DNA from 2 places in the Hymenobacter tibetensis genome. Region 2 is predicted to be linked to the other one. Evidence: riboswitches for the same ligand, from Rfam matches in the RefSeq annotation. Region 2 holds a riboswitch; the other holds the start of a gene.
What was found. Region 2 has a riboswitch for cobalamin ahead of MTX78_RS19660 (TonB-dependent receptor plug domain-containing protein). Riboswitches for the same ligand answer to the same signal wherever they lie in the genome.
Positions count from the first base shown of each region.

Region 1: another riboswitch for cobalamin. It lies ahead of MTX78_RS11545 (acyl-CoA thioesterase); the one in region 2 lies ahead of MTX78_RS19660 (TonB-dependent receptor plug domain-containing protein).

Region 1 covers NZ_CP094669.1:2,886,698-2,891,643, reverse strand. The annotation lists gene MTX78_RS11555 (NAD(P)/FAD-dependent oxidoreductase) at 1-1,430, opposite strand, end outside; gene MTX78_RS11550 (hypothetical protein) at 1,666-1,983, opposite strand; gene MTX78_RS11545 (acyl-CoA thioesterase) at 2,155-2,550, opposite strand; cobalamin riboswitch at 2,722-2,914, opposite strand; gene MTX78_RS11540 (DUF2911 domain-containing protein) at 3,173-3,700, shown strand; gene MTX78_RS11535 (tryptophan 2,3-dioxygenase family protein) at 4,020-4,946, opposite strand, start outside.
Region 2 covers NZ_CP094669.1:4,876,629-4,881,574, reverse strand. The annotation lists gene MTX78_RS19675 (AraC family transcriptional regulator) at 1-199, opposite strand, end outside; gene MTX78_RS19670 (hypothetical protein) at 701-982, shown strand; gene MTX78_RS19665 (YncE family protein) at 1,114-2,205, opposite strand; gene MTX78_RS19660 (TonB-dependent receptor plug domain-containing protein) at 2,238-4,205, opposite strand; cobalamin riboswitch at 4,366-4,596, opposite strand; gene MTX78_RS19655 (DNA-3-methyladenine glycosylase) at 4,764-4,946, shown strand, end outside.

The DNA of each region.
Region 1 (4,946 bases), 2.0 Mb from region 2:
ATACGAACCGGAGAAGAAGTGCGACTCTCCACCCCAACAATTTGAGCGGCGTTGGTGGCATAACCAGGGATTTTCTGCCCGAAATTGCGAAACCCTTGACGCAAGCGCTCCGCCAGTCCTGCCCCCAGGACCTCATCCATGGATACTGCCACGAGCCCAGGCTGGTAGCTGGTTTCCAGTAAGTCCGAGGAAACTTTATTCTTAAGGAAGTCGCCTAGGCGCTGGGCGGGGGCTACTTGCGTGTTGCCGGCTATCAGACAAGCCCGTTGCTCTATCTGCTCCTGTAGCCGCAGCCCGGCTAGCGGCCCGTACTGGCGCAGATCCATATCCTCTAGCTCGATGGCCGTAACGATACCCGAGTTGGCGAAACGAGAATCGCGGCGGCTGGGACTCATGCCATTCACCACCACTTCACCGGGCGCAGTAGCGGCGGGGACAATGAAGCCCCCCGGACACATGCAAAACGAAAACACGCCGCGTTGTTTGCCCTGCCACTGCGTCTGGTGCACCAATGAATAGGAAGCTGCTGGCAACTGGCCGCGGTCAGGTAGCCGGTACTGGGCCTGGTCGATAAGTTGCTGCTGATGCTCTACTCGCACGCCTAAAGCAAAGGGTTTGGCCTCGATGAGGACCCCACGACGGTGCAGCAACTCATAGATGTCGCGGGCAGAATGACCGGTAGCCAGGATAACGGCATAGGCTTCCAGTGCTTCGCCAGCGGCCGTAACCACTCCACGCAAGCGGTGGGTTTCCAGCAGCAGATCCGTTACGCGGGTATCGAAGCGCACTTCCCCTCCGGCCTGACGGATGCTTTCCCGTAGAGCCGCCACCACAGAGGGCAGCTTGTTGGTGCCAATATGAGGGTGAGCATCAACCAGAATGTCGGGAGTGGCCCCGTGTTGCACCAGTAAGCGCAGAATCCGGCCAACGTCGCCGCGTTTGGTAGCGCGCGTATAGAGCTTGCCGTCGGAGTAGGTGCCGGCGCCGCCTTCCCCGAAGCAGTAGTTGGAGTCGGGATTTACGAGGTGTTCTTTGTTGAGGGCCGCCAAGTCGCGGCGGCGGGTGCGCACATCCTTGCCTCGTTCCAGTACTATCGGCCGCACTCCTAGTTCAATGGCCCGTAGTGCCGCAAACAAGCCGGCCGGGCCAGCTCCCACAATCAAGACGGTGCGCTGAGCGTGGCGCACATCCGGATACTGAAACCAGGGTCCGAACAGGCCGACTGGCGGCGGGGTTTGGTAGATATCGGCGCGCAACCGTACCTGAGGTTGCCGGCCGCGGGCATCAATAGATCGTTTGCGCAGGTGCACAAAATCGGCTTGGCCGGGCGTGAGGCTGGCCGCTGCTAACAGGGCCCGATACCGTTTAAACTCATCATAGGCTACTGCCGGCGGCACTAGCACTTCCACTTCTTGCTTGAAATCAGACATAAAGACGGTGAAAGGTGGTTATCCTTTGAACCAGTAGAATCAGGGAGTACACAGCAAAGGTAAGACCTGCTGCCATCGTAACACCTTTCAACGGGTGAAAGTGCGCCGCAAACGACGAGCCCCGCCAGGCACTTTGCAGCAGCCAACGGGGCCCAGGTAGGAGGGAGTATTCAGTGAGGTAGCACTCCTAGAAGCAACAACGAGCTAGGTGGTGATTGCAACAACTGCCTAGGAGCTATTCGCTGAACGCCAGGGTATCGGTATCGTTGGATTTTTTGCGCGGCCAGAATTTCTCCATGGATTGGTTGAAGGTGCTCAGCACCTGAGCCCTAACTTCCCCGGAGCTGTTGCGCAGCAATTGGCCCAGCATATGCCGGTACATCTCCGTAGTAACTTCGAGCCCTTTGGCGCTTACAAGTCCGTGGTGGAGCAGGTCGCAGTTGGTTGCAACGGCGTTAGACATCGATTCAGTGAGCTGCTCACGGGCTTTGTCGGCCTCTTCAAATGATTTTTCCAAACGGGCGCTTAAGTCAGGGTGATACTGATGGTCCATCTTTCAACAGGCAAATGCAGCGGAGTTACTTCTGTACGGCCTTTCTAACTAAAGAGGAAGCAAAAAAGGTTCAGTATATAGCGCTATCGGGGAGCATCCAAAAATGTGCTGCGCAGTACTATTTGAATATAAAGTATTTGACTGTCAAGAAATGCGGCCGTTCACAATTTCTTATTCTGCCAGAATGCGCACAGGCCGCTTGTCCTGATCAATAGCAACGAAGGTAAATAGCCCGGAAACGGCTCGGTGACGCTCTTCGGAGTACATCTGTTCCACAAACAGCTCGACTTGCACTTGCAGGCTGGTATTGCCTACCCGTACAACGGTACCAATCAACTCCACAAGGCTGCCTCCGGGAATAGGATGCGTGAAGTCCACTTTGTCTGACGAAACCGTAACCATTTTGAGGCGGCTAAAACGGGTGGCCGTAATAAAAGCCACTTCGTCCATCATATGTAGAGTGGCGCCCCCAAAGAGGGTATCGTAGTGGTTGGTGGTGTTCGGAAAAACGGCTTTGAAGATGCGCGTTTCGGCGCGGGCAATTTTGTCGGTCAAAGACAAGGACATAAAAGAAGGGGGTTGACAAGGAACTGACTAACCCTTCGCTCAATTTGGCGGTAGCCTGCACCTTAAGTCTAGGTAGGTGAGAACAAGACATGCGGTAGCCTGTGCCACTCTACGGTGGCTGCTCACACAGCTTTTCAGCACCCAACAAGGACCTTTTTCGCGAAGGCAACCTTATCAACTCAGCGGAAGGCAGGTCTCCTGACTTGTAACGTTTTCACCTCCCTTCTCAGCCAGCTGGTGCCAGCCAATGGGTTTGCTAGGATGAAAACTCTTCGTTACTTACAGTAGCGCGACTGTCCGGGATTTACACCCGGTTCCCTTTTCATTTCGGTATTACCCGAAAACCTTTCGCCGTCTGAATTCAAATCGAACAAAGAACAACAAGGGGCAAAGGTAGGTTGTAAGCTCAACTTCCACCTGGTATAGGTGTTTGCGTCCGTCCGGTGGCCTCTCGAACAGGGGGCTGCATCATTAACACGGCGTTTCAAGCAGGGCCCCACCGCTGCGTGGCAGGTTATTTGCCTTGCGCTTGTCGGGCATACGTCTTTGTTTTGAAAATAGCGTCTGTGCCTATACTATCATGCTCTCGTTCACTTTTTCCCAACCCTTCCACATTACCGTCATGCGTAACCACACTTCTAAATTTCTGCTTGTTTTTGTTTGGCTGCTGTTACTCGGTAGTAACAGTGCCTTCGCCCAAACAAAAATGCCGGAAGACAAGTCCAAGCGTCCAAGCCCAATGGCTACCGTGGCGGGTCCTGGTTTCACTATCGAGTACAGCCGTCCTTCGATGAAGGGCCGCAAGATATTCGGTGAGCTAGAGCCCTACGGTAAGGTGTGGCGCACCGGTGCCAACGAGGCCACCACGTTCGAAGCCAAGCAAGCCGTCAAAATCAATGGTCAGGCGCTACCAGCCGGCACCTATGCATTGTTCACCATCCCCGGCGAGCAGGAGTGGACCATCATCTTCAATAAGACGGCCAAGCAGTGGGGCGCCTTTAAATACGATGAGAAGCAAGACGCGCTACGCGTGAAAGTGAAGCCAACTAAAACGGCGCAACCCGTTGAGCAGTTCACCATAGCCGCCGACAAAGCCGGCACCGTAACGATGGCCTGGGAAAACACGCAGGCTGCTTTCACTGTAAAGTAACAACCGCCGAAAATAGGCTAAACAACAGGGCCACCGTTTCTAGGAAACGGTGGCCCTGTTGTTTTATATACTGATCAACGCATACTAGGCTACCGTTTATACGTGTTGCCTTTCAGCAAGCCGTGGATGAGTTAATTGGCAATACCGACCGTAACCGGAATGGAAGCTCTCTCAGGTTCACTAGAGGCCTCTACTCTAAAATGCAGATGCAGACTTGGATTCCACCCCGTGTTGCCGCTACAGCCACTAGTCTCTTCCTAACCTGTTTGCTAGTCTGGTTGTGCTGTACTACTGTCCCGCCCAAAGCGCACGTGACACGCTACGCCCGTGGCTCGTCGCCTAGTACGCTTTCCACCCAGCCTTTTCCCCAGTCTTCCAATTCCTGAGCACTCCAGAGCTGGGGGTAGAAGATGCGGCGCTGGAACTTGGGAGGCAGGTACTTCTTCCAGTTGGTGCCGCCGGTGGCTGCTAATGCAGTAGGGTCCCGCTCCAGGTAGCGCACGGCCGACTTGAAGTGCATTAGGGGCCAATTCACATTCACGTTCACATCCAGTTGCTTGAGTTGGCGCAGCAAGCGCGGATGCTGCCGGTCTTCTTCAGGTAAGCGCTGCACCACGCTCCACACATTCCGGTCGCGGTAATGAGCGGCGTGGGTAGCGAGCTGCTGGGTGTATTTTTCTTCGAACTGAATGAGCGTTAAAGCTTTGACACCACTCTCTTCAATCGTTGCTCCAGCCTTCCAATAGATGCAGCCAAGCAACTCATCATGAGCGGCGGCCTCCCCGAGCAGCCGCCGTTTTTCTTTGTCCAGCAGGTTGTCGAGCGAGGTGCTAGCAATTTCAATCATGCGATACTGCACCGATTGAAAGCCCGAAGCAGGCATCAGGGACATTCGAAACTGCAGAAACTGCTGCTTGTCCATGCCATCCACCATCACATCAAACGAGTCGATCAGGTTCTCGAAGTAGCGGTTGATGCGGCCTACTCGTAGCACCACCTCTTGTAGGGTGGGGTGCTGCAATTCGCCTATCTGCTCGTACTCGCAAAGGCAGAGCTTGAAATAAAGCTCCGTAATCTGGTGGTACATGATAAAGATTCGCTCGTCGGGAATCTTGGTGAGTGGGCGTTGCAGGCTAAGTAGGGTATCGAGGTTGATGTAGTCCCAGTAGTTGATGTAGTCAGCGAAGTACAGCCCTTCCAGATAGGCGGCCAGGTCTTGGCCGTCGGCACTATACTTTTCCTGCAG
Region 2 (4,946 bases):
GGCCCATGAGCACGTCAAAACCAGCTTCACGCAAGATAGGGGCCACAGCAGCAGGGTCGGCAGGAGTGTCTTTATCGAGCTGCGCATGGCCCAACGTTACTTCCGTCGGGTGGTAACCAGCTTGCTCGAGTACGGTGCGGACGGCTTCCACGCAGCGTGGGCAAACCATGTTCTTGATATGAAGCAGTGTTGTTTTCACGGGTTATGGATTATTATTTATTACGACCAGATACTGTACGCACAGGTTTGCGAACGGTTGCCACCGGAGAGGCCGGTTTGGCTTTGCGAGGGAGCGGAGCCGTAGCGCCCGTCCAACTCTTTCCAAACCAGTGAGTGGCTACCCAGGTTACAAAGGGCACTACCCCTAAAAATGTTACCGCCAACAGCCAGAAAAATACGAAAAAAGCGCTGATCCATCGGCTGAAAAATTCGTCTTCAATTCCGAATAAAAAAGTTATCAGCGCCAATGCTAGGGCTAGGCTCACAGCAGCCAGAATACCAGCTCTTCGTAGCAGTGGCTGATAGTTGAAAGAAGGGGAAACAGGACGGCTCATAGATCAACAACAGAGCGGCAAATATACCGGGTTCTGCCACAGGTCAGAGTGGCTGCGCTACGCGTAGCAGTAACGATGCTCGGGCTTTGCCGTAGTAGACGAAGGCTATCTTGCCCGCCACACTGCCATTCCACTTACTTTCTGCCATGAAATATTCTTTGCTGCCCCGCCTGCTGGTTGCTGCCGCCCTGCTCACCGCCACGTCTTTCACCACTTCCTGCAACACCGGCAACGACACCGGAGACACCAATGTGGAGCGTGATGGTGCCAAAGACAACGACTCCAACGACCTGCAGACTGGCACCGCCGCTGGCGACTCTGCTACCTCCGGCACGCAGGCCGACACCAGCACCGCTCCTAGCACCCGCCAAGTGTACGAAGAAGCCGCCGACCGCAAAGACCGCAACAACGACGGTATGGCAGATTAGCTTTTTTGCCAAACCAGAACCAACAACAAAGGCCAGCTCCACGGAGCTGGCCTTTGTTGTTGAAAAGAAGTGCGAACGGCAGCTTGCCTACTGAAGCCATCCGTTATGCTGTTGGTATTGCTTTACACGGTTTAGTAGAACACAAACCCGTTCGGCAGCAAGCCTACGTTGAAAGAGTCAATGGCTGTACCGCTGGCTTGGTAGCGGATAAACTTGCCGGTGGTAGTGTATGGTGCTATTGCCCCGTAGATGGTATTGTCTTGCGGGTCAACGTTGAAGCCATAAAAGCTGCGTCGGATTATCGGCGTGGTGGGCAACGTGCTAGCCGTGGTGCTCATCCGATACACTCCACCACTGTACCGGTAATAGAGTTCGGTGCCTGCGGCATTGAGCTGCAAGTTGGCGGGGCCGCTACGAGTGAATGGCAGGGTAAGCGCCGCTGCGGAAGCCGCCGCATTCAGCTTGATTAGGCTGCCGGGGGTGGAGGAAATAACGGCGTAGCTTGGAGGCCCACCATAGCGGGTGATTCCGCTGCACGACACCCAAATAGCGCCGGAGGCATCCTGCACCAACGCGCTGGGGCCTTCCGTCACGGTCAGGGTGCTTTCCACCGCGTCGGTGCTGGCATTGATTACCGTAACGGTGTTCTGGTCGGAGTTCGGAACGTAGACCTTGCCACCGGCCAGCAGCATTTGCTCGGGCCGGCCACCCACCGGAACTGTTTTGCTGACTTTGTTGGTGCGGGTATCTAGCACGGCTACCCGGCCAGTAGTTCCCGATGTCCATTCGCTGATATACACTTTGTCGGGGCCGGCGGCTACGGCGTAGCGGGGCTGATCCAAGCCATCCACAGTAGCTACTTCGCCGAAGGTGCGAACGTCAATTACCTCCACCTTCTTGCTGTTGTTGACCACGATGTATCCCCGGTCGCCCACAACCAGCATGGACTGTATCACGTCGCCGATGTCGCGCTGGTTGATGGTGCGGAAAGCGTTGTTGTTCAGAATTTTCTTCGTGGTCTTGCTAAATAGGCTGATTTCGCCGTTTGGCGTGCCAAACTGCCCTTCGTTCAGCACGAGTACGTTGCTGCCGTCCTTGCTCAAGTTATAGAGCGGAGTGGACTGACTATCGTCATCAGGGTTACAGCTCAGAAGGGCCAGTGCCCCGGCGCCCACAGCAACTGCACGCGTGAACAAAGGAAAAATGCGGAAGGATGTCGACATGAAAAAGAAGTAGGAAAGATGTGAAAACAATGCTAGCGCCATTGCAGGCGCAACCCCAGGCTCCCCCAACGCGGCGGCATGGCCCGGGCCTCGTAGGTTTGGTAGCTGGTATTGGTAAGATTGAAGCCCTGTCCGGTCACAGTCAACGCGTAGGTTTGCTGTAGGCGCAGGGTGTAGCTGACGGTGGCATTCAGCAGGGCATAAGCTGGCAGATACTGGGTGCCCGTATACACGTAGCGGTAGCCCGTAAATCGGAGTGCTGTAGCTACCTGCCAGCGGCGCCAGCTGTGGTCGGTGGTGAGGGCAGCCGTGTGTAGTGGCACGTATGCCAACTGTCTGCCAACGGGTACCAAATCATCGGAAGCACCGCGTGTCTTCTCTGATTGCGTCAGGGCGTAACTAGCCCGGGCCTGAAGCTGGTACTGCCCCTGTCGCCATGTCAAGTGGCTGCTGGCTTCTAGGCCCCGCGCGCGCACTTGCCGCAGGTTGTTGGGTGAAATGAAGCTGGTCCGCGGATCGGTGCGCCATTCCACCCAATCGTCTACCAGTTGCTGAAACGCCGTGAGTTCCGACGATACTTTCAGCTGCTTGGTTGGCTTGATGCTGTGTTGCAGTCCGGCTTCATACCCGTAGCCGCTCTCGGGTCGCAGATCGGGGTTTCCGCCCTGGGGCCAGTACCGCTCATTGAGAGTAGGGGCCCGGTAGCTGCGCGAAGCACTGGCCTTCACTAGTACCTGTTGCTGTTCTGTATGCAACACTTCCCACTCCGCTCCAACAGTAGGCGTAAGAGGCACCTGGCGGCCAGGCAGTATAGCCTGGCGCAGGTTGGCAGAGAGGTGCAGCACTGGGTGGGGGTCGTAGCGGAATAATAGGTAGCCCGCAAAACGGTTTTCATCCACGGCGCCTCTGTACAGGCCAGGCGCTACAGCAAAATGTTGCGCTTCTACACCGCCCCGGAGGCTGGCTTTGCTCTTGAAGTTGACGGTATGGTCGGCCTGGGCTTGCGTTGTGCGCACTTGTGAAAAACTCTCCACGCCGTCGCTCAGGTAGTCGAGCACGTCTTCAAACCACGCCACCCGTACGCCCGACTCGTGCCGCGCCGAAACATGCCGGTACCCAGCCAGCAACCGGCGGCTTTGATCGTGTTGGGTGGCGTTGCTATTGGCCGAACCTATAGAAGGTTGAATTTCGCGGTTGGCTTCTGTGAGCCATACCGAGGCCTGCACTTCTCCTTGTTGTCCTACCCGTAGCGTAGCATCCTGCGCGAAACTCCACTGCTGTTGCGCGGCGTTTTGTTGGCGGTAGCGAGTTAAGCCGGTTATTTCGCGCACTTCGTACGGAAAATCGTTGTCGGCCGTGCGGTAGGAGGCGGCCGTGCGCATCGCTATGCGTTGGTTGCTGAAGCTGCCCTCTACACTGCCAGCGCGTAGGCCATAGCTACCGGCATCAGCCTGCACCCGTACCCGGGGGCCCGCGCCCCACACGGCGGGGGCCGACAGCAACAAAGTGCCGCCTACTGCCCCCGTGCCGTAGGTGCCGCCAGCCGGCCCATGCTGTACAGCCACTTGGCTAACGCCACTTAATGGTAGGAGGGCAAAGTCGTTCTGGCCCAACGTGGGCAGCATGATGTTGAAGCCGTTCCAAAGTACCGCTGTATGCTGCGCCGACGTACCCCGAATGGCAATGGATGCCAACTGACCTGGGCCGTATTCTTTCAGGTAGAGAGGGGTGCGAACTGCTAAGGCGTCGGCTACTGTGCTACCTGTTATAGCAAACGCACTAGAATCGAGCGTGCTGACGCGGCTGCCAACCGCAAAGCGGCTTAGGTGAATACCCTGTACCCGCACGTTGGGCAACGATTGAATGGAGTCGAGGGGAGAAGTAGAGGCCTGCTGCGCCTTTGCTGGAGCACTCGCTAGCCCAAGCACGGCTAGTAGCGCGGTGGCGCCGCCGCGGCAAAGCAGCTTCGAGCTTTTCAACTGCCCACTAAAATCAATCATCGGAACCAAATCTCCAAGTCAGGAAAATTTAGTTCAAAACTTACAGCGTGGCTCTGGCTTACCAGACAACCACCCCAAAGCCGAGGCCGAAAACAGAAAAAAATCAGCGACTTGAAGGCCGCCACTGCATTCGTTCTCCGCTCTTCCTCCGAAAGCGCTGAACATAAAAACAGCAAAGGCAGGTCTCCTGGCTTGCTTCCGGTGCGCCGCCTTCCCATTTCTCCAGCTTTTCCCGGTTGTTTGGAAAAAGCTTTCGCTGAAACAGTGGCAGCAGAGGCGCGCCAAACTCGTGAAGCGTACAGTTGCGGGGACAGCTCCGGATTTCAACCGAATTCCCTTTTCAGCCTCGCTCTCCAATCAGAGTCCGGCCACCTTTACAGCCACAAAGATAGAGAGGAGTTTCTGGTTTGCGGTTGCTTGTTTTCCGTAGCGTGCGTATCCATCTCATGGTGGCTGGTCTGCTTGCCTGCCCCTAATGCTGTTGAGAAGCCCTGAGGCAGCATTCTTCGTAGTGCAGGCATAGCTCTCCAGTGACACCCACAGTTGTTCGTCGTATTCATGAAGATTGCGCTTGACTTTTACCGCCGCCCTGACCCCGTGCAGGTGGCCCACGACCTATTAGGCAAATACGTCTACACCAACATCAACGGAGTGCTAACCGGCGGCCGGATTGTGGAAACAGAAGCCTACGCCCATATCAACGACCAAGCCTGCCACTCGCATTTGGGGCGCTACACTGCC